DNA from 3 places in the Streptomyces sp. NPDC059564 genome. Region 1 is predicted to be linked to each of the others. Evidence: riboswitches for the same ligand, from Rfam matches in the RefSeq annotation. Region 1 holds a riboswitch; each other region holds the start of a gene.
What was found. Region 1 has a riboswitch for cobalamin ahead of ACFV0Q_RS22060 (ABC transporter substrate-binding protein). Riboswitches for the same ligand answer to the same signal wherever they lie in the genome.

Region 1 (9,682 bases):
GGCGCCGACGACCATCCCGAGGAGCACCCGGGGCATGCGGACGTCCCACACGATGGAGGCGAAGGCCCCGCCGCCCGCCCCCGGCCCGGCGAGCAGGAGGTCGAGGACCTTGCCGGGGCCGATCCGTACGGGCCCCAGGGCGAGCCCCGCCACCCCCGACGCGGCGAGCAGGACGGCGAGCAGGACGAGGACGGCGGTGGTCCGGCGCCGCTTCACGCGGCGTCGGGGTGCAGCTGGCGGCCCAGGGACTCGGCGGCGTCGGCGACCCGCACGCCGAGGACGGCGGATGACAGCGGCAGTACGACGAACCGCTGGTTCCTGATCGCGGGAACCTGCGCCAGCGCCGGGTCGTTCAACAGGCGCCGCTTCTTGGACTCGACGGTGGTGCCGCCGTAGTCGTAGATGAGGACGACCTCGGGCTTGCGCTCGATGACCTTCTCCCACGACACGTCGCCGAAGGTGTCCTTGAGGTCGGCGAAGACGTTCGTCCCCCCGGCGCGGGAGACGATCTCGTTGCCTATGCCGTCGCCTCCCGAGGTGAAGGCGGAGTCCTCGCCCGAGTCGTAGACGAAGACGGAGGGCCTGGGCTTGTCCTTCACCCGTGCGGTGACGGCGTCGACGCGGCGCTGCTCGTCCTCGATGAGGGCGGCGCCGCGTTCGGGCACGCCGAAGGTCCGGGCGACTTCGGTGATCTCGGTCTTCAGCTGGGCGAGGCCGACGGGGCCCTGGGTGCAGTACTCCACGCTCAGGCGGGAGTTGATGCCGGACTTCGCCAGTCCTTCGCGGTCGCGGCCCTGCGCCTTGTCGAAGGCGCTGGCGTAGCCGCCGTACACGAAGTCGGGGTCGGCGCCGAGGAGGACCTCCTTGGAGGGGTACTCCTCGGCCAGCACCTTGATCTTGTCGTAGGCGGGCCGGTAGGCGGGCAGCACGGAGTCGTCGAGGTAGGCCGTGCCCGCGATCCGGTCCTGGAGTCCGAGGGCGAGCATGATCTCGGTGGCGTGCTGGTTCATGGTGACGGCCCGCTGCGGCGGCGCCTGGTAGGTGCTGCTGACACCGCAGTTGGTGAGGGTGTACGGGAACCCGGGCGCGGCTTTCGCTTCGGAGGCGGCGGGCCGGCCGGGTCCGCCGCAGGCGGCGAGCGGGATCAGGAACGCGAGGGCGGCGAAGGAGCGCAGGGCTGCGCGGGAACGCGACATGGGGAGGCCTCTCCGGGGGATCCTCGTCCCCGGTCGAAGTGAAGAGGCGGCGCGTCAGTGTCTGACTTCCGGGATCCCGCGGGCGGGATCACCGGTCACAGTGGCGGGACCGCACCGGATTCGCACCGGTTTCCTGTCCTGCGCCGCCCGGGACAACCCGGCCAAGTGTGCCAGATGCGGCCTTTTGCCCGGAACTCCAGCCCCCCGGCCGGATCCGGACGCACCGGAGGCCCGTGTCGGCGGCGGTTTGCGCGCGGGCACGGGCCTCTGGCTGTTTTCCGATGGCAGGGGCGGCAGGAGTCGAACCTGCGACCTACGGTTTTGGAGACCGTTGCTCTGGCCAGCTGAGCTACACCCCTTCGGTGGGACCAACCATGGCACGGCGCGCCGCGAAGATCCACCGAATTCCGGGGTCAAGTGGTGTGGATTTCGGCCCGGGTGTGGGCGCCGCAGGCCCGGAGCCAGCCGATCAGTTGGGTGTTCTCGCTGGTCAACGCCATGTCCAGGGGTGTCTGGGCGGCGTGGCCGATCCAGTCGATGTCCGCGCCTTGAGACAACAGGTACTGGGCCGTGGACAGTTGGCCGCCGTGGCAGGCGTTCCAGAACGCCCAGTCCACCTCCTCCGGTTCGGCCGGCTCCGCGTCGAGGAGGGCCGTGACGCGGTCGAGCAGGCCGAGGGTGGCGGCGTCGTGGAGATCGGGGCGGGCACCGTGCCCCAGGAGGCGGCGGGCGGCGCGCCACTGGCCGAAGGCGCGGGCGTCGGCGAGCGGGGTGCCGGCGCCGATCAGCCCGCCGGTGGCCTCGATGTCGGCGCCCGCCGCGACGAGGGCGTCGAGGGCCGTCACGTCGTCGTTGCTGGCGGCCCAGTGCAGCGGGGTCTCCTCGTGCGCGCCGACGAAGCGGGCCGCCGGGTCGGCTCCGGCCGCCACCAGGAGGGCGATCACCTCGGCGGTGTGCGGGCAGTGCCCCGGCCAGTCGGTGGCGAGGTGCAGCAGGCTGCGCTCCCCCGCCGCCGCGCCGCGCTTGACGACGCGGGCGCCGGCGAGCCCGGGATGGTCTTCCAGGAGCCGGCGCAATGCCGCGAGGTCGCCGCCCCGGATCGCCGCGGTGACGGCCGCGGCCAGGGGGTCGTCCGATTCCAGTCGCAGCACGGCCCGTCCTCTCCTGCGGGTACGCCGCGCCTCCCGGCCGGCGTCGGGGACTGAGCGTAGCCGCCGGGTCGGCGGGTGACCGGTGCCGACGGGCTCGGCGGGTCAGTCCTCGGGGATGACCCGGCCGTCCTCGTCGAGCGCGAGGTGGATGCGGGCGGGGTCCTGGCTGTTGATGTCGGACGGGCGCGGGCCTTCCGGTCCGTCGGGGCCCCAGCGCAGCAGGCGGCGGGTGCGGGCGATCCGGTACGTGGCGCCCTGGAATCCGAGCCGGTTCACGCGTCCGGCGCGCAGCACGTCGGCGGCTTCGGCGTAGGCGGCCAGCTTCCCCGCCGGTCCCCCGCCGGCCGCCGGGGTGCGGGCGTCGGTGTGCGGGTCGGCGTCGTCGGGGATGAGGCCGCGCATCCGGGGCCACATCCACGTCAGGGCGAAGTCCAGCGACTTGCGGGCGGCGTGCGCGCTCGCGTGCGGGCCGCTGACCGGGGTCCAGCCGCGGGCGCGGCTCTGCTCCACGACCGTGAACGTCGCGGGCAGCAACAGGACGTCGGGGTGGGTGTCGAGAGCCCGCCGCGCGTCGGCGCGCACGTCCTCGGGGAACCGCTCACCGGTGTAGCGCAGGCCGCGCAGGGCCAGCTGCTCCACGGCCTGCGTCGGGGTGACCGGCGCGGCCGGGTCCAGGACCAGGCCGCCGTCGATCCCCGGCTCCTTGACGGCGCGGTTCCAGTCGGGGGCCGGGGGCTCCGGATCGCTCGGCCGGGGCTCCTCGATCCCGCCCGGGCCCGCGCCGGCGTACTCCTCGGCCCGTACGACGCGGTACCGGGTCCCGGCCAGGTCCAGTTCGTCGACCCGCTCGCTCTCCAGCCGGGCCACAGCGGCCAGCAGGGCGCGCCGCTCCGCCCTGTCCCGGGCCTCGTCCTTGGCCCGGAACCACAGCGCCGAGTTCAGGCTGTCGCGCGCCAGCTGCGGGCAGCCGGCCGTCACCGCGATCACCACCCGCCACCGCTGCCCGTCCCCGGCGTCCTGCGCCGCGACCCCGAACAACGGCCCGCGCACCACCACGTCGCCGGCGAGCACCGTGGAGTCGGCCGCGTCGGCCTCCATGACGGCTTCCACCGGTTCCACCGGCACCCGCACCACCACCGGCCGCGTCCCGCCCGGCCCCACACCCTCACGGTCCATGCCCCCATCCTGCCGACCGCGCCCCACCCCTCCCCGGCGTCCTCCCTTCCCGGCGTGCCCGCCCCGGTTTGGGGGGGCCCACGGCCGCGTCCGGCGGGGGCCCGACCCGCCGCGGAGGCGGGCGGTGGCGGGGCCGGGGCGGTCGGAGGATCGTGGGGGTGAGGGGGCGCTGAGGCAGGGGCGGAGAAGGAGGTCCCGACGATGGGCCGCACGGGTCGCCTGAGCCGCACGGGCCACCTGAGCCGCACGGGCCGTCTGGGTCGCCTCAGCCGTCGCGGGCGCCTGCTGCCGGGCACGCTCCTCGCCGTGCTGCTGCTCGGCGCGGGGCCCGGCGGGTCCGGGGAGACCGTTCCCCTGGACGGGAACCGGCCCGGCGAGCGCCTCGACGTCACCCTCACCCGGGTCGTGGACCCCGCGGGCTCGGCCGGCGGCGACCGGCTGGTCGCCGTAGAGCTGCGGCTGGAGAACACCGGGTCCGTGCCGTACCGGGACGCGCCCGCGGCGGCGGCGCACCTCCTCGACAGCCAGGGGCAGCGGTTCACCGGCCTGACGCAGGAGTCGCGGGCCGGAGCCGGCCTGCCGGACACCGTCAGCCTCGATCCGGGCGCCGAGGTCACCGGTTTCGTCACCTTCCGGGTGCCCCGGGACGCCGGGCTCGCGGCGGTGCAGTTCGCCCTGGACGCCGGGCTCGGTGACGACGTGGGCCAGTGGAGCCTCTCCTGAACCCGGGGAACCCAGGGGCTCAGTAAGGGGAACCAGCCACAAGTTACCTCGCCGTATGTAGTGACTTAGCCGGCGTTCGACAGTAGAACTCGTTCTCACTCCGTCGAGAGTGAGGAAGGTCACATGAGTGACAAAAGCCTGCACAGCAAGGTGTCCAAGGGCGTTTCGCGCCGCGGATTCATCGCTGGAACTGGTTCTATTCTCGGAGCCATGGCCCTCGCGGTCAACACCACTCCCGCCCAGGCGAAAACCACCGTCGGCGCGGCCGCGGCGAACGCGCCGATCGACTCCGGGGCCCATGTCCCGGCCCTGGTGATCGGCACCGGCTACGGCGGCTCGGTCGCCGCGCTGCGGCTCGCCCAGGCCGGCGTCGACGTGCACATGATCGAGATGGGCATGGCCTGGGACACCCCCGGCAGCGACGGCAAGATCTTCGCCAACACGACGAAGCCCGACTACCGTTCGTACTGGCTGCGCACCAGGACCAAGGCGCCGCTCAGCAATTTCCTCGGGTTCCCCATCGACAAGGACGTCCCCAAGTACACGGGCATCCTGGACGCCGAGGAGATGGGCGGGATCATCGTCTACCAGGGCCGCGGGGTCGGCGGCGGCTCGCTCGTCAACGGCGGCATGGCCGTGACGCCCAAGCGGCAGAACTTCGCGGCCATCCTGCCCTCGGTGGACGCGGAGGAGATGTACTCCACCTACTACCCGCGCGCCAACGCCGGTCTCGGGGTGGGACTCGTCGACCCCGACTGGTTCGAGACGGTGGACTGCTACCAGTTCGCCCGCGTCGGCCGCAAGCACGCCCAGCGCTCGGGGTTCCCCTTCGTCTTCGTCCCGGACGTCTACGACTGGGACTACATGAAGCAGGAGGTCGCCGGGACCGTCCCCAAGTCCGCGGTCGACGGCGAGATCCTCTACGGGAACAACGCCGGGAAGAAGTCCCTCCAGAAGACCTACATCGCCGCGGCCAGGGCCACCGGCAAGGTCGGCATCTCCCCCCTGCACCGGGTCACCACCGTCTCCCCCTCGGGCGGTGGCGGCTACACGGTCGCCATGGAACAGCTCGACACCACCGGGGCGGTGGTGGCCACCAAGACCGTCACCGCCGACAAGGTGTTCTTCGCGGCGGGCAGCGTGGGCACCAGCAAGCTCCTGGTCCGGCTGAAGGCCACCGGCGCGCTGGCGAACCTGAACGACGAGATCGGCAAGGGCTGGGGCGACAACGGCAACGTCATGTGCGGCCGCGCGAACCACCTGTGGGACCCCACCGGCAAGGTGCAGGCCTCCATCCCCTGCGGCGGCATCGACAACTGGGACGCGGGCGGCGCCTTCGCCGAAGTGGCCCCGCTGCCCACCGGGATCGAGACGTACGCCTCCTTCTACCTCTCGATCACCAAGAACCCCAACCGTGCCCAGTTCACCTGGAACGCGGCCGCCGGCAAGGTCGACTTGAACTGGCAGACCGCCTGGAAGCAGCCCTCCATCGACATGGCGAAGACCATCTTCGACAAGATCAACTCGAAGGAGGGGACGATCTACCGGACGGACCTGTTCGGCACCAACAAGATCTGGGGCGACCACCTCACGTACCACCCGCTGGGCGGTGCGGTACTGAACAGGGCCACCGACAACTACGGCCGCCTCCGCGGCTACACGGGCCTCTACGTGATCGACGGAGCGCTGATCCCCGGCAACACCAGCGTCAATCCGTTCGTGACCATCACGGCCCTCGCCGAGCGGAACATAGAGAAGATCATCGCCACGGACCTCTGACGGGGAACGGATCCCGGGGCCGGGCGGAGGGTGGACCTCCGTCCGGCCCCGGGCCGTGTCAGCCGCTCGGCAGCACACAGACGCTGTCGAGGCCCAGCACGTGGTTGAGCCGGCCGAAGGCGAGCCAGGAGCCGATGCTCATGCTCAGCTCCACGATCTCCACCTGGCTGTAGTGCGCGGTCATCCGCTCCCAGAACTCCTCGTCCAGGTTGTGGTGGTCCAGGGCGTAGCGCTCGGCGTACTCCGCCGCGAGCCGCGTGCGGTCGTCGAAGGCCCCGGTGGTCCGCCATGCGGTGACGGCGTCGGGGAACTCGTCCTCGACCGTCTCGCCGTCCCGGTCGGTGCGCCAGTCGAGGCAGAAGACGCAGCCGTTGATCTGCGCGATGCGCAGCCGGGCGGCCTCGAACTCGCGCAGGCCGAGGGTGGTGTGGGCGTAGACGGACAGGGAGAAGTTGGCGGCGGCCATGCCGATGCCGGGGACCATGTCGCCCCACACGTACTCGATCGGGTGCTGCCCTTCGGGAATGTCGATTCTCATGGCTGTTTCCTTCCGAGTCTGCCGACTGCGGGACGCAGCGGGATGTCGAGCGCGTCGTAGAGTCCGGGCTCCGCGTCGACCAGCCAGTCGATGGCGCCGACCAGCCGGCCCACGGCGGTGGCGTTGCCGCCCGCGGAGCGGTTGTCGCCCTCGTCGGTGCACTCGACGGTGACCTCGATGCGCGGGCGGCCCTCGATGACGACGCGGTGGGCCCCGGTGCCGTCGGGCGGTGTGGGCCAGTCGGGGGCGCAGGACGGGTGGATGCGGGTGACGTGTTCGATGACGATGCGGGGTTCGCCCTGGACGATGCCCTGCACCTCGAAGCGGATGGCGCCCTGGGTGCCGGCCGCGAACTCGCCCATGGTGCGGGTGGTGACCGTGGTGTCGAGGGCGCGGCGGTCGGAGGTCTCGCGGATCTCGTCGAGTTCCACGCCGAGGGCGCGGGCCATCATCCGGACCTGTCCGCCCCACACCATGGTGGGGACGGAGGGCATGAGCATCATCGGCTCGTAGTCCATGGGCTGGCCCATGCCGACCAGGTAGCGGACGGAGTCCGGCTGGTCGTAGGTGGAGTAGTCGAAGATCTCCTGGCAGCGGATCACGTCCACCGTGGTGCCGAGGCCGCTGAGCAGCAGCGGGAGCACGTCGTTGCCCCAGCCGGGGTCGACGCCGGAGGCGAAGAGCGAGCCGCCGCCCGCCGCGACGGCCGCGAGCACCGGGTCCCGGAACTCCGGCGGGGCGTTGCGGTGGTCGTAGAGGGGGTAGAGGGCGGGGCTGACGACGGCCGCCCCGGCGGATATCGCCCGCGTGATGTCGGCGAGCGCGTCGTCGGGGCGGACGTCGCCGGACGCCGCGTAGACGACGGCGGCGGGGCGGGCGGCGAGCACCGCTTCGCTGTCGTCGGTCGCCGCCACCCCCAACGGGTGGTGGAGTCCGGCGAGTTCGCCCGCGTCACGGCCGACCTTTCCGGGGTTGTGGACGATCACTGCCGCGAGTTCGAGCGCCGGGTGGGCGTCGACGGCGCGGATCGCCGCGCGGCCGACGTTGCCCGTGCCCCAGACCACCGTGGGAATCATGCGCGGAGGGTAGCGAGGGGGCGCAAAGGTGCCCAGGGCCGTGAAGGAGGAATTTCGGACGACCGGGCGGCCGCGCGGAACCCGAGGTGGACACCCCCTTGACCCGGCTGGTCCAGACCAATAGTTTCCGGCTCACGAGCACCACTCCCCGCATCCGCAAAGGAAGCCCATGCGCCGCAGCACGCTCGGCAGGCTCGCCGTCGCCGCCTGTTCCCTCTCCTTGCTGACCGCCTTCGCGCCCGCCGGTCAGAACGGAGCGGCCGGGGACCACGACCGCGGGTTCCGGAAGGTCGGGTACTTCACCCAATGGGGGGTCTACGGGCGTGACTTCCAGGTCCAGGACCTGGAGACGAGCGGCACCGCCGCCCGGCTCACCCACGTCAACTACGCCTTCGGCAACGTCGGCGCCGACGGCAAGTGCTTCACGGGGAACGTGCCCGGCGAGGCCGACGCATGGGCCGACTACGTGCGCCCGCTGGACGCGGCGAACTCCGTGGACGGCGTGGCCGATACCGCCGAGCAGCCCCTGGCGGGCAACTTCAACCAGCTGCGGGAGCTCAAGGCCAGGCACCCCGGTCTCAAGGCGATGATCTCGCTGGGCGGCTGGAGCTGGTCCACGCACTTCTCGGACGCCGCCCTCACCCCCGCCTCCCGCGAGGCCTTCGTCCGCTCCTGCATCGACCTCTACATCAAGGGCAACCTCCCGCAGGACGGCGCCCGGGGCGGCGCGGGCGCGGCGGCCGGGCTCTTCGACGGCATCGACCTGGACTGGGAGTGGCCCGGCTCGGAGGGTGACAGCGACACGAGGTTCCGGCCGGAGGACAAGCGCAACTTCGCCGAGCTGGTCGAGGAGTTCCGCCGCCAGCTCGACGCGTACGGGCGCGAGCGGCGGCGGACGTACGAGCTGTCGGCCTTCGTCCCGACCGCACCGGCCAAGATCGACGCGGGCTTCGACGTCCGCCGGATCATGCGCGGCCTCGACTTCGTGAACCTCCAGGGCTACGACTTCCACGTGTCCGGGGAGAAGACCACCGCCCAGCAGTCCGCGCTCCGCGCCCGCGACGACTTCAGCGTGGAGGGCACCGTGGACGCCTGGCGCCGCCGCGGGGCGCCCGCGCGGAAGCTGGTGGTCGGCATGCCGTTCTACGGGCAGGGCTGGACCGGGGTCAGCGGCGGCGGCGACGGCATGGGGCAGCCCGCGACGGGACCGGCGCCCGCCACCTGGGCGGCCGGCTACGAGGACTACAAGGAGCTCAAGAAGCTGGCCGCCTCCGGGACCTACCAGGTGCACCGCGACCGGCGCGGCGGCCACGCCTGGCTCTTCGACGGCAGCACGCTGTGGACGTACGACGACCCGCAGGTGCTGAACACGAAGGCCCGCTACGTGCGCGAACAGGGCCTGGGCGGGGCGATGTTCTGGTCCCTGGACGCGGACACGGCCGAGGGCGAGCTGACGGCTGCCGTGGACCGGGGCCTGCACGGCCGCTGACCAGCCTCCGGACCGCCTCCCGACCGGCGCCGCCGGGCCGCGGAAAACCGCTCCGGCCGGGCGGCGCCCTCCACGTACGCTCCCGATCATGAGGAACTCGACGGTACGCGCGGTCAATCGGCTCACGGCCCGGTGGGCGGCCGCCGCCGGCTCCGGCGGGGAGGCGGGCACCGTCTTCACCGCGGCCGGGGTCTGGCCACTGCTCGCCCTCCTCGCGGACGGCGCGGCGGGCGCGGCCCGGACGGAGCTGGCCGGAGCGCTCGGGACACCCGCCGGGGAGGCGGCGCCGGCCGCGCGGGAGCTGCTGTCCGCGCTGGGCTCCGTACGGGGGCTGCGGTCGGCGACCGGGCTGTGGGGCCGGGAGGACCTCCCCCTGGAACCGGGCTGGTCGGCGGAGCTCCCGCCGGGTGCGCGGGGCACCCTGACCGGGGACGCGGACCGGGACCGGGCGGCGCTGGACGCCTGGGCCGCCGCACACACGGACGGCCTCATCGACCGGATGCCGGTCGCACTGCCGGAGGGCCCCGACGCGGTCCACCTGGTGCTGGCCTCGG
Region 2 (9,682 bases), on a different contig from region 1:
CCGGACGATCGCCGAGAAGTCCAGGGCGGAGCCCTCGCCTTCGGCGAACGCGGCGTACATCTCGGCGGCCTTGAGGCCGAGGGGGGCGTCCACCCCGCCGGCCCGCAGGGCGTTGGCGGCCAGCCCGAGGTCCTTGGCCATCAGCGGGGCCGCGAATCCGGGCCGGTAGTCGCGGTTCGCGGGACTGGCCGGAACGGGCCCGGGGACGGGGCAGTTGACGGTCAGCGCCCAGCACTGCCCGGAGGCGGTGGAGGCCACGTCGTACAGGGCCTGGTGGTCCAGGCCGAGGCTTTCGGCGAGGACGAACGCCTCGCTGACGCCGATCATCGACACGGCGAGGATCATGTTGTTGCAGATCTTCGCGGCCTGCCCGGCGCCCGCCGCCCCGCAGTGCACGGCCTTCTTGCCCATGACGGACAGCAGCGGCTCCGCCGCCGCGAACTCGGCCGCGCCGCCGCCCGCCATGAAGGTGAGGCTCGCGGCGCGCGCACCCACCACCCCGCCCGAGACGGGCGCGTCGAGGGACCGGTGGCCGGCCGCCACGGCCGCCTCGTGCGCCGCCCGCGCGTCGGCCACGTCGATGGTGGAACAGTCGACGAACAGGGTTCCGGGCCGCGCGGCCGACAGCAGCCCGTCCTCCCGGTACAGGGACAGGACGTGGCGGCCCGCCGGGAGCATGGTGATCACCACCTCCGCCTCGGCGGCGGCCAGGGCGGCCGACGCGGCCGGTTCCACCCCCGTCGCGCAGGCGCGGGCCAGGAGCTCCGGCACCAGGTCGAACCCGAGGACGCGGTAGCCGGCCTTGACGAGGTTGGCCGCCATCGGGCCGCCCATGTGGCCGAGTCCGATGAACGCCACGGTGCTGCTCACCAGGGCACCTCCTGAGCCGAATCGGTCGTGGCCAGCCGCAGTTCGCGGTCGCCGAGCGGGGCGAAGAACCCTTCCACGTCCGCCGGGCCCACCTCCGCCAGCGAGGACGGGGACCACCGCGGACTGCGGTCCTTGTCGATGACCTGGGCGCGGATGCCCTCCACCAGGTCGGGGTGGGCGAGCGCGGCGCAGGACACGCGGTACTCCTGCTCCAGGACCCGCTCCAGCGGGCCGAGCCGCCGGACCCGGCGCAGCGCCGCCAGGGTGACCTTGAGCGCCGTGGGCGATTTCGCCGTCAGCGCGTCGGCCGCCGCCTTCGCGTCGGGCAGGCCGGTGGCGAGCAGCCGCCGGTGGATCTCCTCGACGGTGTCGGCCGCGTAGCAGGGGTCGATCCAGGCGCGCGCAGCGGCCAGTTCGCCCGGCGGCGGGTCGGCCACGAAGCGGGGGAGGACCTCGGGTACGCAGGACCGGGCCGGTTCCGCCGCCAGTTCCGGCAGTCGCGCCGCCGGGACGAAGTGGTCGGCGAGCCCGCACAGCAGGGCGTCGGCCGCACCGACCGCCGTACCGGTGAGGGCCAGGTGGGTCCCGAGTTCGCCCGGGGCGAGCGCCAGCAGGTAGGTGCCGCCGACGTCGGGGACGAAGCCGATGCCCGTCTCCGGCATGGCGACGCGGGAGCGTTCGGTGACGACCCGTACGGTGCCGTGGGCCGAGATCCCGACTCCGCCGCCCATCACGATGCCGTCCATGAGGGCGACGTACGGCTTGGGGTAGCGGGCGATGCGGGCGTTGAGCCGGTACTCGTCGCGCCAGAAGTCCGCGGAAGCCGTCGTCCCGCCGCTCGCGTCGGCGTGGATGGCGCGGATGTCCCCACCGGCGCACAGACCGCGTTCCCCGGCGCCTTCGATGACGACCGTCTCGACGGCCGGGTCGCGCTCCCAGGCGGCGAGTGCCCCGTCGATGCGGAGCACCATGGGGTGGGTGAGGGCGTTGAGCGCCTTGGGGCGGTTGAGGGTGATGTACGCGGCGCGGCCCTCCGTACGGAGCAGCACCTCGTCGTGGGTCGCGGAGGTCGCGGAGGTCGCGTATGTCTCGTGGGGCTTGTGGGATTCGTGGGATTCGTGGTTCATCGCAGGCTCTCCGTGAGTCCGCGGGCGACGATGACGCGCATGACCTCGTTGGTGCCTTCCAGGATCTGGTGGACCCGCAGGTCCCGGACGATCTTCTCGATGCCGTACTCGCTGAGGTAGCCGTAGCCGCCGTGGAGTTGGAGGGCGCGGTCGGCGACGGCGTAGCCGGTGTCGGTGGCGAACCGCTTGGCCATCGCGCACAGCCTCGGGGCCAGGGGGTCACCCAGGTCGAGGGCTTCGGCGGCCTGCCGGACCAGGGCGCGGGCGGCGGCCAGCTCGGTGGCCATGTCGGCGAGCCGGAACTGCAGCGCCTGGGCGTCCAGGAGCCGGCCGCCGAAGGCCTCCCGGTCGGCGAGGTACGACAGGCTGCGGTCCAGGGCGCTCTGGGCGCCGCCGAGGGAGCAGGCGGCGATGCCGAGGCGGCCGCCGTTGAGGCCGTTCATGGCGATGCGGAAGCCGTCGCCCTCGGCCCCGAGCCTGCGGTCGGCGGGGATCCTTACCCCGTCGAGGACGACCTGACGGGTGGGCTGCGCGTTCCAGCCCATCTTGTGCTCGTTCGGCCCGAAGGACACCCCGGGGTCGTCGCGCTCCACGACGAAGGCCGAGATCCCGCCCGGCCCGGCCTCGCCCGTCCGGGCCATGACCACGTAGACCCCGGCGGCCCCGGCGCCGGAGATGAACTGCTTCACCCCGGTCAGGACGTAGTGGTCGCCGGCCCGCTCGGCGCGCGTGCGCAGGGCGGCGGCGTCCGAGCCCGCCCCGGGCTCGGTCAGGCAGTAGCTGCCCAGGGTGGCGGCCGAGCAGAGCCCGGGCAGCCAGCGCTCGCGCTGCGCCCGGTCCCCGTAGCGGTCGATCATCCAGGCGACCATGTTGTGGATGGAGAGGTAGCCGGCGATGGAGGGGCAGCCGGTCGCGAGGGTCTCGAAGACGAGGACCCCGTCGCCGCGGCCGAGCCCGGAACCGCCGTGCTCCTCGCGGACGTAGACGCCGCCGAGGCCGAGGTCGGCGGCCCTGCGCAGGACCTCGACGGGGAAGTGCTTGTCCCGGTCCCAGCCGACGGCGTACGGGGCCAGGTGCTCCTGCGCGAAATCGAGGGTGACCTCGGCGAGGGCGAGCTGGTCCTCGGTGAGGGTGTTCACGGCGCTCATCCCATCGTGGGGATGGTGAAGCTCGCGCCCTCCTTCGCCCCGGAGGGCCAGCGCGAGGTGACGGTCTTGGTGCGGGTGTAGAAGCGGATGGAGTCCGGGCCGTGCTGGTTCAGGTCGCCGAACCCGGACCGTTTCCAGCCACCGAAGGTGTGGTAGGCCACGGGCACCGGGATCGGCACGTTGACGCCGACCATGCCGACGCCCACCCGGCGGGTGAAGTCGCGCGCGGTGTCCCCGTCACGGGTGAAGATCGCGACGCCGTTGCCGTAGGGGTGCTCGGTGGGCAGGCGCAGCGCCTCCTCGTAGTCGGCGGCCCGTACGACGCTCAGCACCGGGCCGAAGATCTCCTCGCGGTGGATCCGCATGCCCGGGGTGACGCGGTCGAAGAGGGTGGGACCGGCGAAGAAGCCGTTCTCGTGCCCGGGCAGGGTGAACCCGCGGCCGTCGACGACGAGTTCGGCGCCCTCGGTGGCGCCGATGCCGACGTAGCGGTCCACGCGGTCCAGGGCGTCGCGGCTGACCAGCGGCCCGAAGTCGGCCTCGGGGTCGTCGGAGCGGCCGACGCGCAGGGTGGCGATCCGCTCCTTCAACTTGGCGACCAGCGCGTTCGCGGTCTCCTCGCCGACGGGAACGGCGACGGCGATGGCCATGCAGCGCTCGCCCGCCGAGCCGTACCCGGCGCCGACGAGGGCGTCCACGGCCTGGTCGAGGTCGGCGTCCGGCATCACGATCATGTGGTTCTTGGCGCCGCCGAAGCACTGGGCGCGCTTGCCGTGGGCGGCGGCGGTGGCGTAGATGTGCGCGGCGATCGGCGTGGAGCCGACGAAGCCGAGGGCCTGCACCCGCGGGTCCTCCAGCAGGGTGTCGACGGCCTCCTTGCCGCCGTTGACCACGTTGAACACGCCGGGCGGCAGGCCCGCCTCCAGGAAGAGTTCCGCGAGGCGCAGCGGTACGGACGGGTCGCGCTCGGAGGGCTTCAGGATGAAGGAGTTGCCGCAGGCGAGGGCGGGCGCGGCCTGCCACAGGGGGATCATCGCGGGGAAGTTGAAGGGGGTGATCCCGGCGACGACGCCGAGCGGGGAGCGCAGCGAGTGCACGTCGATGCCGGTTCCGGCGTTGTCGGTGAACTCGCCCTTGAGCAGGTGCGGGATGCCCGCGGCGAACTCGACCACCTCCAGGCCGCGTTGCAGGTCGCCGTGGGCGTCGGCCACGGTCTTGCCGTGCTCGGACGACAACAGCCGGGCGAGGGAGTCCCGTTCGCCCTCCACCAGCTGGAGGAAGCGGAGCAGGACCCGGGCCCGCCGCTGGGGGTTCCACTGCCCCCATTCGGCCTGCGCCTCCTCGGCGTTGGCGATGGCGGCCCCGGTGTCGGCGCGCCCGGCGAGCGGAACGCGGGCCTGGACGGCGCCGGTGTTGGGATCGTGCACGTCGGCGAAGAGGCCGGAGGTTCCGGTGGTGTGCTTGCCGCCGATGAAATGGGTGAGTTCACGGACCATGGCTGCCTGCTCTCGTCAGGGGGATCCGGGGATGGCACGGCGGACCGGCGGCGCGACCCGGTGGGGTGCGCCGCTGGGGGAACGCCGTGGGAACTACGAGCGCGCGTCGGTGTGCGCGCGCTCCGCCGGATCACCAGGGTCGTGGGTACGTACCGGTGCCATGCGTGTCTGCTCCATCCTCGTGGACAACACGAAACATTCCGCGGCCGGTATCCTGACTCCCGGATCCCCGCGTGCCGCCCGCCTTCCCGGCTCGTTCGCCAGTGGCGTGTGGATGGCAGCACACTCCCCGGTCACAGTGGCGGGACCGTGCCGGATTCACACCGGCTTCCCTGCACCGCGGACCTTCGTTCACGAACATATAGTTGGACGTCCTAGTAAGTCCACCCCCGACACCCCCTTCCGGCCGCGGTCGAGCATGGCTCGACCGCCGGGTGCGGATCAGCCCCGGTCCGCGACCGGGTACGGGACGAACGTGCTGCTGTTCTCGTCGACGGCCAGGGCGCGGCCGAGCGGCGGTACGGCCCGCTGCGGGCAGTCGAGGCGTTCGCAGAGCCGGCAGCCCATCCCGATGGGCGTGTCCGCACCGGCGTTGCCGAGGTCGAGCCCGTCGGAGTAGACGAGGCGCGAGGCGTGCCGGATCTCGCAGCCCAGCCCGATGGCGAAGGTCTTGCCGGGCTCGCCCCAGCCGCCGCGGTGGCGGGTCACGGCGCGGGCCGTCCACAGGTACCGCTGCCCGTCGGGCATGGCGGCGACCTGGACGTGGATGCGGCCGGGCGCGGCGAAGGCCTCGTACACGTTCCACAGCGGGCAGGTGCCGCCCGCGCGGGAGAAGTGGAAGCCGGTGGCCGACTGCCGCTTCGACATGTTCCCGGCCCGGTCGACGCGCACGAAGGAGAACGGCACCCCGCGCAGGCGGGGCCGCTGGAGGGTGCTCAGCCGGTGGCAGACCGTCTCGTAGCCGAGGCCGAACCGGTCGGTGAGCCGCTCGATGTCGTAGCGGAACTCCTCGGCGGCGGCGTGGAAGTCCGGGTACGGGAGGATCAGCGCGGCCGCGAAGTAGTTGGCGATGCCGATCCGGGCCAGGCCGTGCGCGGCGGAACCGGCCGCGAAGTCCTCGGCGGCCAGCCGGTCCAGCTCGACGCCGTGTTCGAGGAGGGCCAGCTGGGTGGCCATCCGGAACGCCTGCTGGCCGGGGTGCAGCCGCCCGGACAGGTGCAGCACGCGCGAGGCGGCGTCGTAGTGGTGCAGCCGGTCGGAACCGGCCGCGATCCGCACCCCGTGCCGGTCGGCGAGCCGCGCGGTCAGCGCGCGCACCACCTCCCCGGGGCGGATGCCGATCTCGCGGGCGAGGTGCTCGGCGGCGAGATCGGTGTCGTGGAGGTAGTTCTGCCTCCGGTAGAAGAACTCCCGGATCTCCTCGTGCGGGGAGCGCGGCGCCTCCGCCGCTCCGCCGCCCCGGCCGTCCGCCGCTTCCGCGAGCCGCTCCGCCAGGAGCTGGCCGCGCCGGCCCAGGTCCAGCAGGACGGCGGCGACGGCCGGCATCCGCGTGGCCAGTTCCGACAGGTCGGACGGGGAGACACGGGCCTCGGCGACCTCGGCGGCGAGGGCCTCGCGCAGGTCGGCGACGAGGCGGCTGGTGTCGCGCTCGGAGAAGAAGCCGGGATCGACCCCGAACGCCTCGGTGAGCCGCAGCAGTACGGGCACGGTCAGCGGGCGGGAGTCGTGCTCCATCTGGTTGAGGTAGCTGGGCGAGATCGCGAGCACCCTGGCCAGATCGGCCTGGGTCATCCGCCGCTCCTCGCGCAGCCGCCGCAGGCGGGCTCCCGCGTACGTCTTGCTCACCGCACTCCCCTCCCGGTCTCCCCTTCGCCGTGCCCGTCACAGTACGCGGACCCGTACCCGAACGGGGCTTCGCAACCTTGGCAAAACCGCCGCCGAAGATTCGCAAAGCTTGGCAGACGTACCTCCTTGATGGCACCCGGTGCCACTGCCAGAGTCGGTCCTGCGGCCGGCCGGACCCGGCAGCCGAGGTGGACTCCCGGGCCTGATTCACGCCCTGATGTCGGTGATCCCGGCAGCCCCACCCGGCGCCCGGCAGCATTGCTCAGCTTCGGCCCGCAGGCGGGTCCGGCGGCCGCACCCGCACGAACAGGCACCAAGTGCCAGCCAGTCGGGCATGCGCCCGGCTCCTTGGCAAGACAAGCGACGGATGGAAACGGTGACGGTCATGGCAGAGGCGAACACGACGGCGGCGGCCGAGCGGCTGGCACAGCGGTGGGCCACCGACCCGCGGTGGGCCGGGATCGAGCGCACCCACTCCGCGGCGGACGTGGTCCGGCTGTCCGGCAGCATCCGCGAGGAGCACACCCTCGCCCGGCGCGGCGCCGAGCGGCTGTGGCGCCAGCTCCACGAACAGGACTACATCCACGCGCTCGGCGCGCTGACCGGCGGCCAGGCGGTCCAGCAGGTCCGCGCCGGACTCCAGGCGATCTACCTGTCCGGCTGGCAGGTGGCGGCGGACGCCAACCAGGCCGGGCACACCTACCCCGACCAGAGCCTCTACCCGGTCAACTCGGTCCCGCAGGTGGTCCGCCGGATCAACAACGCCCTGCTGCGCGCCGACCAGATCGCCACCGCCGAGGGCGGCTCCGACACGACGGACTGGCTGGCCCCGATCGTCGCCGACGCCGAGGCCGGCTTCGGCGGCCCGCTCAACGCCTTCGAGCTGACCAAGGCGATGATCGCGGCGGGCGCGGCGGGCATCCACTACGAGGACCAGCTGGCCTCGGAGAAGAAGTGCGGCCACCTGGGCGGCAAGGTGCTCGTCCCCACCTCCCAGCACATCCGCACCCTCAACGCGGCCCGCCTGGCGGCCGACATCGCCGACACCCCGACCCTGATCATCGCCCGCACGGACGCGCTGGCCGCGAACCTGCTGACCAGCGACGTCGACGAGCGCGACGCCGAGTTCGTCACCGGGGAACGCACCGCCGAGGGCTTCTACCGGGTCCGCAACGGCATGGCCCCCGTCATCGCCCGCGGCCTCGCCTACGCCCCGTACGCCGACCTCATCTGGGTCGAGACCGGCACCCCGGACCTGGCCCAGGCCCGCGCGTTCGCCGAGGCCGTCCACGCGCGGTACCCGGACCAGATGCTCGCCTACAACTGCTCGCCGTCCTTCAACTGGAAGGCGGCCCTGGACGACGACCAGATCGCCAAGTTCCAGCGCGAACTCGGCGCCATGGGCTACCGCTTCCAGTTCATCACCCTCGCCGGCTTCCACTCCCTCAACCACGGCATGTTCGACCTGGCCCGCGGCTACGCCGAGCACGGCATGACCGCGTACGTCGACCTCCAGGAGCGGGAATTCGCCGCCCAGGCACAGGGGTTCACCGCCGTCAAGCACCAGCGCGAGGTCGGCACCGGGTACTTCGACCTCGTCTCCACCGCGGTCAACCCCGCCTCCTCCACCACGGCGCTCGCCGGTTCCACCGAGGAAGAGCAGTTCCACTGACCCGTGCCGCCGGCCCGCCGGGCCGCCCGACGGAGGGCGCCCGGCGGCCCACGCTGAGGAGAACCGCATGTCCCTGAAGTCCCCGACCGGCCGTGTGCAGGTCCTCGGCGCACCGGGTGAGCGCCACGAGGAGATCCTGACCCCCGAGGCCCTGGAGTTCGTCGGCCGGCTCGACGCCGCGTTCGCCGGCCGCCGCCTGGAGATCCTCAAGGAGCGCCGCCGCCGCTCGTGCCACCTCGCGGGCGGCACCCCGCTCGACTTCCCGCTCGCGACCCGCGCCCTGCGCGAAGACCCCCACTGGCGGGTCGCTCCGCCCGCGCCCGGCCTCACCGACCGCAGGGTGGAGATCACCGGCCCGCCGGAGCGGCGGATGACGGTCAACGCCCTGAACTCCGGGGCCGGCGTCTGGATGGCCGACTTCGAGGACGCCACCGCGCCCACCTGGAACAACGTCGTCGGCGGCCAGCTCAACCTGCTCGATGCCGTCGAACGCCGCATCGACTTCACCGCCCCCGGCGGCAAGGAGTACCGCCTCGGCGAACACCTCGCGACCATCATGGTCCGCCCGCGCGGCTGGCACCTCACCGAGGAGCACCTGGAGGCCGACGGCCGGCCCCTGTCCGCCTCCCTCGTGGACTTCGGCCTCTATTTCTTCCACTGCGCGCAGCGGCAGATCGACGCCGGGTACGGCCCGTACTTCTACCTCCCCAAGCTGGAGAACCGCTACGAGGCCCGCCTCTGGAACGACGTCTTCCTGCTCGCGCAGGAGCTGCTGGACATCCCGCGGGGCACCGTCCGCGCGACCGTCCTGATCGAGACGATCACGGCTGCCTTCGAGATGGAGGAGATCCTCCACGAGCTGCGCGAACACAGTGCCGGGCTGAACGCGGGCCGCTGGGACTACCTCTTCAGCCTCATCAAGACCTTCGGCCACCGCACCGACTTCCGGCTGCCCGACCGCGCCAAGGTCACCATGACCGCCCCGTTCATGCGGGCCTACACCGAACTCCTCGTCCGCACCTGCCACCGGCGCGGCGCCCACGCCATCGGCGGCATGGCCGCCCACGTCCCCGGCAAGGACGCGGAGGCCAACGAGGCGGCCCTCGCCAAGGTCCGCCTCGACAAGGAGCGCGAGGCCGAGGACGGCTACGACGGCTCCTGGGTGGCCCACCCCGGCCTGGTCCCCGTCTGCCGCGAGGTCTTCGACGGGGTGCTGGGGGACAGCCCGCACCAGATCGACCGGGCGCGCGAGGACGTCGAGGTCACGGCCGCCGACCTGCTGTCCGTCCGCCGGATCGGCTCGCCCCCGTCACAGGAGGGAGTCCGCTCCAACATCGCCGTGGCCCTGCGCTACTTCGACGCCTGGCTGCGCGGCAGCGGCGCCGTCGCCCTGTACGGGCTGATGGAGGACGCGGCGACCGCCGAGATCGCCCGCGTCCAGATCTGGCAGTGGCTCCGCCACGGATACGTGGACCGGGACACGGTCACGGCGCTCCTCGACGCCGAATGCGCCGCCCTGGCGGC
Region 3 (9,682 bases), on a different contig from region 1:
AACCAGCTCTTCCCGCTGTTCGGGATCGCGAACCAGCTGCTCGCGGCGGTGGCCCTGGCCGTCTGCACCACGCTGCTGGTGAAGTCCGGGCGGCTCAAGTGGGCCTGGATCACGGGCGTCCCGCTGGCCTGGGACGTGGCCGTCACGCTCACCGCGAGCTACCAGAAGATCTTCTCTGAGGACGTGAAGGTCGGGTTCTTCGCGCAGCGCGACAAGTACCAGAGCGGCATCGACGCGGGGAAGGTGCTGCCGCCCGCCAAGAACATGGACGAGATGCACACCGTGGTCACCAACGCCACGGTCGACGGCGTCCTGTCCGCGCTCTTCGCGGTGCTGATCCTGATCGTGCTCGCGGACGCGGCCCGGACCTGTCTCAAGGCCGTCGCCGACCCGGGCTCGGTGCGGCTGTCCGAGGTGCCGTGGACCGAGTCGAAGATCGTCGCCCCGGCCGGGCTGGTCGCCACCGCCGAGGAGAAGGCCGAGCTCGCGGCGGCCGGCCTCGACAGCGGCGGCGGCCGGGTCCCGGAACCCGTCAGGTGAGCGGCGTCCGCGGGGCGCTGGCGAAGGCGCGGTTCTACGTACGGGAGTTCTCGGGCGAGGCCGCGTACGAGCGCTACGTCGCCCACGCCCGCTCGCACGACCCGGACGCCGAGGTCCTGACCCGGCGCGCCTTCGAGCGGGCCCGCACGGACGCCCGCGAAGCGGACCCCCGCGAGGGCTTCCGCTGCTGCTGAACCCCGCACCGCGCAGGACACCGGGCCGCCGGGCTCCCCTCCGAGGGAACCCGGCGGCCCTTCGCGCGGGCGCCCGTGCACACTCGGAGCCATGGACTTCGAGATCCGGGCGGCCGTGCCCGCCGAATACGACGAGCTGGGCGAGATCACCGGGCAGGCCTACACCGGGGACGGACTGCTCGACCTGAACGAGGACGACCACTACCTGAACGTCCTGCGGGACGTCGCGGGCCGGGCCGGCGACGGCGAGGTGCTCGTCGCGGCACAGGACGAAGAGCTGCTCGGCGGAGTGACGTTCGCCGCACCCGGCAGCCGGCTCGCCGACATCGCGGGACCCGGCGAGGCCGAGTTCCGGATGCTGGCCGTGACCTCCGCCGCGCGCGGCAAGGGGGTCGGCGAGGCCCTCGTACGCGCCTGCGTCGACCGTGCCCGGGCCCTGGAGGTCACGGCGCTGGTGCTGTCGACCCAGCCCGCCATGGAGGGCGCCCAACGCCTCTACGGGCGCCTCGGCTTCGTCCGTACGCCGGAGCTGGACTGGTCCCCGATCCCCGCGCTGACCCTCCTCACATACCGACTGGAGCTGTGACACCACGCTGAGCGAAGGGCGCGCCGACACTACATGTGGGGGCTACCGCATCGGGCCGCCCCCACATGTATGCTCATGGCTGCTGTCGTCGCAGGGGAATCCGGTGCGAATCCGGAACTGTCCCGCAACGGTGTGAAGTGCACCCATTCGTGCTCCGCAAGTCCGAGGACCTGCCGACAGCGCGCCCGGCTCGACCGAACCGGGTGCCGATTCGTCCGGGCCTCGCGGTTGGGCCGGTGGACGCCATGCGGTGGTGCGCCTTCCCGCCACGCCCGCATGCGCCCGCCCGCGCCCCGCCCCGCCGATGACCGGGCCGAGCGAGGGAGAGCTCCCCCCGTGACCATCGCGCCTGCCGCACCGCGCGCCGAGTCCGACCAGCCCGCAGCCGAAGGCCCCGGGGCCGCGCTGCTGCGGACCCTCACCGAGCTGACGGCCGACCTCGCCGACACCGACCCGGGCCGGGTCGCCGCCGCCGCCCTGCGCGGCCGCAGCTCCGTCGCGGACGAGGCCGAGCTGCGGGGGCTGGCCACCGAGGCCGCCGCGGGCCTGATCTCGGAGGACCCGGCGTACTCCCGCCTCGCCGCCCGCCTGCTCACGCTGGCCGTGGCCGACGAGGCCGCGGGCCAGGGGTCGACCTCCTTCGCCGAATCCGTCGCCGTGGGCCACCGCGAGGGCCTGATCGCCGACCGCACCGCCGAGTTCGTGGCCCTCCACGCCGCCCGGCTCGACTCCCTGGTCGAGCACGCGCTCGCCGAGGGCGCGGACGACCGCTTCGGCTTCTTCGGCCTGCGCACCCTGCACAGCCGCTACCTGCTGCGCCACCCCATCACCCGCCAGGTGATCGAGACCCCGCAGTACTTCATGCTGCGCGTGGCCTGCGGCCTCGCCGAGAACGAGTCCGTCCAGGCCGTCGAGGAAGTCGCCTCCCTCTACCGGCTGATGAGCCGCCTGGACTACCTGCCGTCCTCCCCCACGCTCTTCAACTCCGGCACCCGCCACCCGCAGATGTCCTCCTGCTACCTGCTGGACTCCCCGCTGGACGAGCTGGACTCGATCTACGACCGCTATCACCAGGTCGCGCGCCTCTCCAAGCACGCCGGCGGCATCGGCCTGTCGTACTCCCGCATCCGCGCCCGCGGTTCGCTGATCCGCGGCACCAACGGCCACTCCAACGGCATCGTGCCGTTCCTGAAGACCCTCGACGCCTCCGTCGCCGCCGTGAACCAGGGCGGCCGCCGCAAGGGCGCCGCCGCCGTCTACCTGGAGACCTGGCACGCGGACATCGAGGAGTTCCTGGAGCTCCGCGACAACACCGGTGAGGACCAGCGCCGTACGCACAACCTGAACCTCGCCCACTGGGTGCCGGACGAGTTCATGCGCCGCGTGAACGCCGACGCCGACTGGTCGCTGTTCTCCCCGGCCGACGTCCCCGAGCTGGTCGACCTGTGGGGCGACGACTTCGACGCCGCCTACCGCAAGGCCGAAGAGGCCGGCCTGGCCCGCAAGACGATGCCCGCCCGCGACCTGTACGGCCGGATGATGCGCACCCTCGCGCAGACCGGCCAGGGCTGGATGACCTTCAAGGACGCCTCCAACCGCACGGCGAACCAGACCGCCGAGCCGGGCACGGTCGTCCACTCCTCCAACCTGTGCACCGAGATCATCGAGGTCACCAACGACGGCGAGACCGCCGTCTGCAACCTCGGCTCGGTCAACATGGGCGCCTTCGTGGTGGACGGGGAGATCGACTGGGAGCGCCTGGACGAGACCGTCCGCACCGCCGTCACCTTCCTCGACCGCGTCGTCGACATCAACTTCTACCCGACCGAGCAGGCCGGGCGCTCCAACTCCCGCTGGCGGCCCGTGGGCCTGGGCGCGATGGGCCTCCAGGACGTCTTCTTCAAGATGAAGATGCCCTTCGACTCCCCCGAGGCGAAGGCCCTGTCCACCAAGCTCTCCGAGCGCATCATGCTGGCCGCGTACGAGGCCTCCTGCGACCTCGCCGAGCGCAGCGGCCCCCTCCCGGCCTGGGAGCAGACCCGCACCGCCCGCGGCGTCCTGCACCCCGACCACTACGACGTCGAGCTGAACTGGCCCGAGCGCTGGGACGCCCTGCGCGCCCGCATCGCGAAGAGCGGCATGCGCAACTCGCTGCTCCTGGCCATCGCCCCGACGGCGACCATCGCCTCCATCGCGGGCGTGTACGAGTGCATCGAGCCGCAGGTCTCCAACCTCTTCAAGCGCGAGACGCTCAGCGGCGAGTTCCTCCAGGTCAACGGCTACCTGGTGGAGGAGCTGAAGAAGCTCGGCGTGTGGGACGCGCAGACCCGCGAGGCGCTGCGCGAGTCCAGCGGCTCCGTGCAGGGCTTCGGCTGGATCCCGGCCGAGGTGCGCGAGCTGTACCGCACGGCGTGGGAGATCCCGCAGCGCGGTCTGATCGACATGGCGGCGGCCCGTACGCCGTTCCTCGACCAGGCGCAGTCGCTGAACCTGTTCCTGGAGACGCCCACCATCGGCAAGCTGAGCTCGATGTACGCGTACGCCTGGAAGCAGGGTCTGAAGACCACGTACTACCTGCGTTCGCGCCCGGCGACGAAGATCGCCCGCGCCGCCTCCGGCAGCGCCGTCCCCGCGGCCACCCCGCTCCCGCAGGCCGTCGACGCCGACGCCCTGGCCTGCTCCCTTGAGAACCCCGAGTCCTGCGAGGCCTGCCAGTAATGAGCTCCACCGCAAAGAAGAACCTGCTCGACCCGGGCTTCGAACTGACCCTGCGTCCCATGCGCTACCCGGACTTCTACGAGCGCTACCGGGACGCGATCAAGAACACCTGGACCGTCGAGGAGGTCGACCTCCACTCGGACGTCGCCGACCTCGCGAAGCTGACGCCGGCCGAGCAGCACATGATCGGCCGTCTGGTCGCGTTCTTCGCGACGGGCGACTCGATCGTCTCGAACAACCTCGTCCTGACCCTGTACAAGCACATCAACTCCCCGGAGGCGCGCCTGTACCTGTCGCGCCAGCTGTTCGAGGAGGCCGTGCACGTCCAGTTCTACCTGACGCTGCTCGACACCTACCTGCCCGACCCGGACGACCGCGCGGCCGCCTTCGACGCCGTCGAGGAGATCCCGTCGATCCGCGAGAAGGCGCAGTTCTGCTTCAAGTGGATCAACGAGGTCGAGAAGCTGGACCGGCTGGAGACGCAGGCGGACCGCCGCCGCTTCCTGCTGAACCTGATCTGCTTCGCCGCGTGCATCGAGGGCCTGTTCTTCTACGGCGCCTTCGCGTACGTGTACTGGTTCCGCTCGCGCGGCCTGCTGCACGGCCTCGCCACGGGCACCAACTGGGTGTTCCGCGACGAGACCATGCACATGAACTTCGCGTTCGAGGTCGTGGACACGGTCCGCAAGGAGGAGCCGGAGCTCTTCGACGACGCCCTCCAGCAGCAGGTCACCGACATGCTGAAGGAAGCCGTCGAGGCGGAGCTGCAGTTCGGCCGCGACCTGTGCGGTGACGGCCTGCCGGGCATGAACACCGAGTCGATGCGCGAGTACCTGGAGTGCGTCGCGGACCAGCGCCTGGTCCGCCTCGGCTTCCCGGCGGTGTACGGCTCGCAGAACCCGTTCTCGTTCATGGAGCTCCAGGGCGTCCAGGAACTGACGAACTTCTTCGAGCGCCGCCCGTCGGCCTACCAGGTCGCGGTCGAGGGCACGGTCGACCTGGACGAGGACTTCTAGGTCCCGGGTCGCACGGCGGAAGGCCCCGCACCGGGATCCCGGTGCGGGGCCTTCCGTCGTGCGCCGGTCCCCGCACCTTTCCCGAGGTCCGCTCCCAGTGGAACCGGACCGTGCCGGAAGGGCTACGCGTTCGGGACGACCTCGTAGCGCGGGGTGCCCTCTTCCATCTGCCGCAGCGCGTCCTTGCGGTCGCGCTTCGAGAGCCGGTCGATGTACAGGTACCCGTACAGGTGGTCGGTCTCGTGCTGGAGGCAGCGCGCGAAGTAGCCGGTGCCGCGGACCTTGATCGGGTTGCCCTGCGCGTCCTGGCCGGTCACCTCGGCGTAGTCCGGGCGGGCCAGCGAGGCGTACGCGGTCGGGACGGAGAGGCAGCCCTCGTTCGAGTCGTCCAGCACGCGCGTGGCGGCCGGCAGCTCCACCAGCTTCGGGTTGATCACGACACCGGTGTGCCGCTTGCCGTCGTCGTCGGGGCAGTCGTAGACGAAGACCTTGGCGTCCACGCCGATCTGGTTCGCCGCCAGGCCCACGCCCTCGGCGGTCTTCTGGCTGGCGAACATGTCGTCGATCAGCTGCGCCAGCTCGTCGCCGAACTCGGTGACGTCCTTGCACTCCCGGTGCAGCACCGGGTTGCCGACCACCGTGATCGGGCGGGACGTGCCGCGCTCGCGGTGGGCGAGCTCGCGCGCCTCACAGTCCTCGGTGTCCACGACGTAGCCCTCGTCATCGACCGGGATCACCTGGTTCTCCTGCTGCGCCATGTCCGCCGTACGCCTTCCGTAAGTCACCGATGTGCCGGTACAGCCTACGGCCCGGGCTCAGCAGACTTCCTCGAGATCCCGCCATTCCCGGCTGTCGGGGCTGTCCGCGACCCATCCGTCGAGCAGTCCGCGCACCAGGCCGGCCGGTGCCGCGATGCCGCATTCGCGCTCCGGCACCCACAGGGAGCCCGAACCGGCCGTCCGGTGGCCGAGCGGGCCGGGGTGGCCCGGTTCGCTGTGGTCGTGGGGGTCCAGGCGGTCCGCGTCGCCCTCTCCGCTGGGCATCGCGCTCTCCGAACAGCTCCGGCACAGCAGCCGCACCGACGAGGACCAGTCCTCGGCGGCGAAGCCCGCGTCGGAGGCCAGCTGCTCCAGGGCGTCGCGGTCGGCCTCGGTGGCCGCCTCCAGCAGCACCACCCAGGTCGGCACCGGGGAGGGCGCCCACAGCTCGATCTCGTCGAAGACCGGGTACGAGGGTCCGGCGGCGGTGATCCGCTCCCCGTGCGGGACCCCGTCGTGGAGGACGACCTCGCCCCAGCGGCGGCCCGAGGAGGGCAGCGGAATGGACAGGACCTCCATCCGGGCCGGATCGAGCCTGCGGCCCCACACGACCTCGGCCTCCCCCTCGGGGGACAGCCGCACGGCGGCGCTGCCAAGCTCCATGCCGACCGGTTCCCCGCTGTGCCTGCCGTTGTGGGCGGCCGTCCCGTGCGGGTCTCCCGGCACCTTCAGCCCGTACGCCTGCCAGGCCCGGCGGGCCAGCGGCCAGTCCTGCAGCGCGGTCGCGGCGATCCCGACGTTCCACCAGTCCGGGGCGCCGGTCTCGCGGTCCAGCAGGGCCACGGCGCGCAGCCCGGCGGACCGGGCCTGCTCCCAGTCGTGCCGGAACTTGTGCAGGAGGGCCAGGTTGAACCAGGACTCGGACAGCCAGGGCTCAAGATCGGCCGCCCTGGTCAGCAGCGCTCCCGCGTCCTCGTACCGACCGTCGCCGATCAGCGTGAACGCGCGGTCGGTGGCCTGCCGCCACGAGGCGGAGGGCCGATGCCGTACCTTCCCGAAGATCCTCACGATTCCCGCCTGCCTGGGGGCACCTCCCAGCGGTGGCTGGGGGACAACGGTGCAGCCTTGCGGACACTCCTACTGCATCCAACCATGCCCGCTCGGACGGCCGCTCATTACCCATGGGTTACCCCGGTCGAACGGGAACGACTCTGACCCGCCCGCCCCTGGCCAGAACCCTCGCCAAGGACTCGACGACCTCCGGCTGGTAGTCGTGCCCGGTGCCCAGCCGCAGCTGCTCCAGGGCGGCCAGTGAGCCGCCCGGGTGACGGCTCCCGCCGACGTGCCCGGCGAGGTCCTCGTACGCGTTCACCGCGCGCACGATGCGGGCGGCGACGGGCTGGTCCCGGTACGGCTCGGCCTGCCGCTCCACGATCACCGCCACCTCCGCGGGCACCCCGGTCTGGCGGGCCACCTCGCCGCCCAGCCCGGCGATCCGGCGGGCCTCGGCGGCGGGCAGGCAGGCGGTGGCCCCCGAGGGGACCGGGTCGACGAGCGAGAGCTGGCCGATGTCGTGCATCAGGGCGGCGTACTCCAGCACCGTGAGCTCCCGCTCCGAGAGCCCCAGCTCCCGGCCGACGGCGCAGCTCAGGGCGGCGACCCGGCGGGAGTGCCCCGGCGGGGTGTACCCGGCGATCTCGGTGGCGCGGGCCAGGGAGGTGATGGTCTGGCGGTAGGTGGTGCGGATCGCGGCGATCCGGCGGAAGGACATCTGGGTCAGCAGCAGCGGCACGCTGAAGACGGGCAGCGCGCACAGGCCCGCCACGGCCACGCCGAGGGCCATCACCACCCCGGTGGCGCAGATCGCGGCGCCGATGCCGAGCTGCGCGCGCAGCTCGTCGCGCAGCAGCGGCCCGTACGGCCACCCGGTGCGGGCCCCGGCCAGGGCGGCGGCGAGCACGGCGTCGCACAGGGCGGTGAGGCCGAGCAGGAGCAGCAGGAACAGGACGATGTACGGTCCCTGCCCGAGCCGCGCTTCGAGCCGCCCGGAGTTGTAGAGCGGCTGGAAGCAGACGGCGGCGAAGGCGACGGTGAGCACCCGGCGGGCCACGTGGTCCAGGGCCGGGCCGCGGCCCCGGGCGACGTGCGGGACGATCCCGGCGAGGGCGGCCGCGACGACGACGGCGACGACCTGGAGGACGCCGTGGGCGGAGGGGTGCCCGGCGTTCTGGCCGAGCAGCGCGTACGCGAGGGCTCCGGCGGCGCCGAGGGGCGCGGGCTCGCGGTCCGCGGCGGGCAGGGGTCCGGCGCCCTCGGCGCGGTGGTCGCCCCGGGCGAGTTCCCCGACGGCGATCAGGGTGCCGAAGGCGAGGGCGACGCCCGGTTCGACGACGCCGGTCCACAGGGTGTGGCCGAGTCCCGCGAGGGTGAGCAGAGCGGCGGCCGCGCGCACGGTCCACGCTGCCCAGGCCCTCACCGGGCCCCCCGGGCGGGCCGGCCGGGCGCCGGCTCCCCCTGGCCGGGCACCCCGGGCAGCCCGGGCGGTGCCGGCGGCCCTGGTGATGCCGACGGCCCCGGTGATGTCGGCGGCCCCGGCAGGTCCGGCCCGGTGGCGCCGGTGGCCGGGGCGGGCGCGTCGGCCGGGATCACCTGGAGGTCGTCGTCGGAGGTGACCACCGGGTGCCAGCCGTGCCGCCCGATGGCGCCGACCAGCGCCCGCACCATCGCCGGATCGAACTGGGCCCCGGCGCAGCGCTCCAGCTCCGTCAGGGCCACCGTCACCGGCCGGGCCCGGCTGTAGGACCGGGTCGAGGTCATGGCGTCGAAGGAGTCGGCCACCGCCACCACCCGGGCCAGCACCGGGATCTGTTCCCCGCTCAGCCCGTAGGGGTATCCGGAGCCGTCGACCCGTTCGTGGTGGTGCAGGATCGCGGACCGGGCCTCCCCCAGGAACCCGATGCCCCGGACCATCTCGTGCCCGTACTCGGGGTGCAGCTCGATGACGCGGCGTTCCTCGGGCGTCAGCGGCCCGTCCTTGCGCAGCAGCCGCGTCGGCACGCCCAGCTTGCCCACGTCGTGCAGGATCCCGGCGATGCGCACGACCTCCAGCCGGTCGTCGGGCATGCCCAGCTCGCGGGCGATCATCGCGGAGGCCTGGCCCACGCGTTCGCTGTGCCCGCGCGTGTAGCGGTCCTTGATGTCGACGGCCTGGACCAGGGCCCGGATCGTGGCCCGGTGGGCGGCGCGCTCGCGGTGGTACTGGGCGAAGACCCAGCAGGAGACGTACATCGGCAGCAGGACGAGCAGCGCGGCCGGGATCCCGTACGGGCTGCGCCACATCACGGCCATCATCAGTCCGGCGAGGCCGTGCACGCAGTGCGGGGCGAGGGACCGGGTGGCCAGTCCGCGCCAGGCGCCGGCGGCGGGCCGGCGTTCGGCGGCGGCGAGGATGCCCCCGTCGAGGGCGGTGAGCACCAGGCAGAAGGCGACGGCCGCGGCGGCGGCGGGGAGCATCGCGTAGGGGAAGTCGGCCACCCAGGCGGACGGGTCCGCGCCCGGGCCGGTGCCGCCCGGCGGTCCGGAATCACCACCTCCGGATCCTCCCGCCCCGGCGAGCGCCTCCCGGCCGCCGAGGAGCCCGTAGGCCCTTCCGGCCGCCCAGGCGGCTATCGCCTGCTGCGCGGCGTGCCACACCCGGCGCACCAGGGCGGGCCGCTGGACGACGGTCTGGGCGAGTCCCCCGGGCAGCGCCACGAGCGCGGCGGCCGCGGGCGGCAGCAGGAAGACGGCGGCCATCACGACGGGGAAGAAGGAGCCGACGCCGTCGGGCACCCGGCGGCCCACCGGCGGACAGGTCCTGAGCAGTTCGCA

Region 2: linked by a shared signal. The riboswitch ahead of ACFV0Q_RS14370 (CoA-acylating methylmalonate-semialdehyde dehydrogenase) and the one ahead of ACFV0Q_RS22060 (ABC transporter substrate-binding protein) in region 1 are both predicted to bind cobalamin.
Region 3: linked by a shared signal. The riboswitch ahead of ACFV0Q_RS17310 (ribonucleoside-diphosphate reductase subunit alpha) and the one ahead of ACFV0Q_RS22060 (ABC transporter substrate-binding protein) in region 1 are both predicted to bind cobalamin.

What each region holds. Positions count from the first base shown of each region.
Region 1 is NZ_JBHWBP010000131.1:7,097-16,778, reverse strand. It holds gene ACFV0Q_RS22065 (FecCD family ABC transporter permease) at 1-216, opposite strand, end outside; gene ACFV0Q_RS22060 (ABC transporter substrate-binding protein) at 213-1,196, opposite strand; cobalamin riboswitch at 1,232-1,371, opposite strand; tRNA gene ACFV0Q_RS22055 (tRNA-Trp) at 1,479-1,555, opposite strand; gene ACFV0Q_RS22050 (ankyrin repeat domain-containing protein) at 1,610-2,347, opposite strand; gene ACFV0Q_RS22045 (DUF5954 family protein) at 2,450-3,523, opposite strand; gene ACFV0Q_RS22040 (DUF4352 domain-containing protein) at 3,725-4,246, shown strand; gene ACFV0Q_RS22035 (GMC oxidoreductase) at 4,370-6,025, shown strand; gene ACFV0Q_RS22030 (carboxymuconolactone decarboxylase family protein) at 6,084-6,563, opposite strand; gene ACFV0Q_RS22025 (dihydrodipicolinate reductase) at 6,560-7,639, opposite strand; gene ACFV0Q_RS22020 (glycoside hydrolase family 18 protein) at 7,809-9,128, shown strand; gene ACFV0Q_RS22015 (serpin family protein) at 9,217-9,682, shown strand, end outside.
Region 2 is NZ_JBHWBP010000064.1:866-10,547, forward strand. It holds gene mmsB (3-hydroxyisobutyrate dehydrogenase) at 1-870, opposite strand, end outside; gene ACFV0Q_RS14360 (enoyl-CoA hydratase/isomerase family protein) at 867-1,997, opposite strand; gene ACFV0Q_RS14365 (acyl-CoA dehydrogenase family protein) at 1,994-3,145, opposite strand; gene ACFV0Q_RS14370 (CoA-acylating methylmalonate-semialdehyde dehydrogenase) at 3,142-4,641, opposite strand; cobalamin riboswitch at 4,828-5,005, opposite strand; gene ACFV0Q_RS14375 (short-chain fatty acyl-CoA regulator family protein) at 5,083-6,486, opposite strand; gene aceA (isocitrate lyase) at 6,872-8,158, shown strand; gene aceB (malate synthase A) at 8,226-9,682, shown strand, end outside.
Region 3 is NZ_JBHWBP010000087.1:7,911-17,592, forward strand. It holds gene ACFV0Q_RS17295 (carbon starvation CstA family protein) at 1-540, shown strand, start outside; gene ACFV0Q_RS17300 (CstA-like transporter-associated (seleno)protein) at 537-734, shown strand; gene ACFV0Q_RS17305 (GNAT family N-acetyltransferase) at 826-1,320, shown strand; cobalamin riboswitch at 1,380-1,513, shown strand; gene ACFV0Q_RS17310 (ribonucleoside-diphosphate reductase subunit alpha) at 1,657-4,038, shown strand; gene ACFV0Q_RS17315 (ribonucleotide-diphosphate reductase subunit beta) at 4,038-5,054, shown strand; gene def (peptide deformylase) at 5,177-5,812, opposite strand; gene ACFV0Q_RS17325 (tetratricopeptide repeat protein) at 5,870-6,880, opposite strand; gene ACFV0Q_RS17330 (HD-GYP domain-containing protein) at 6,999-8,288, opposite strand; gene ACFV0Q_RS17335 (HD-GYP domain-containing protein) at 8,285-9,682, opposite strand, start outside.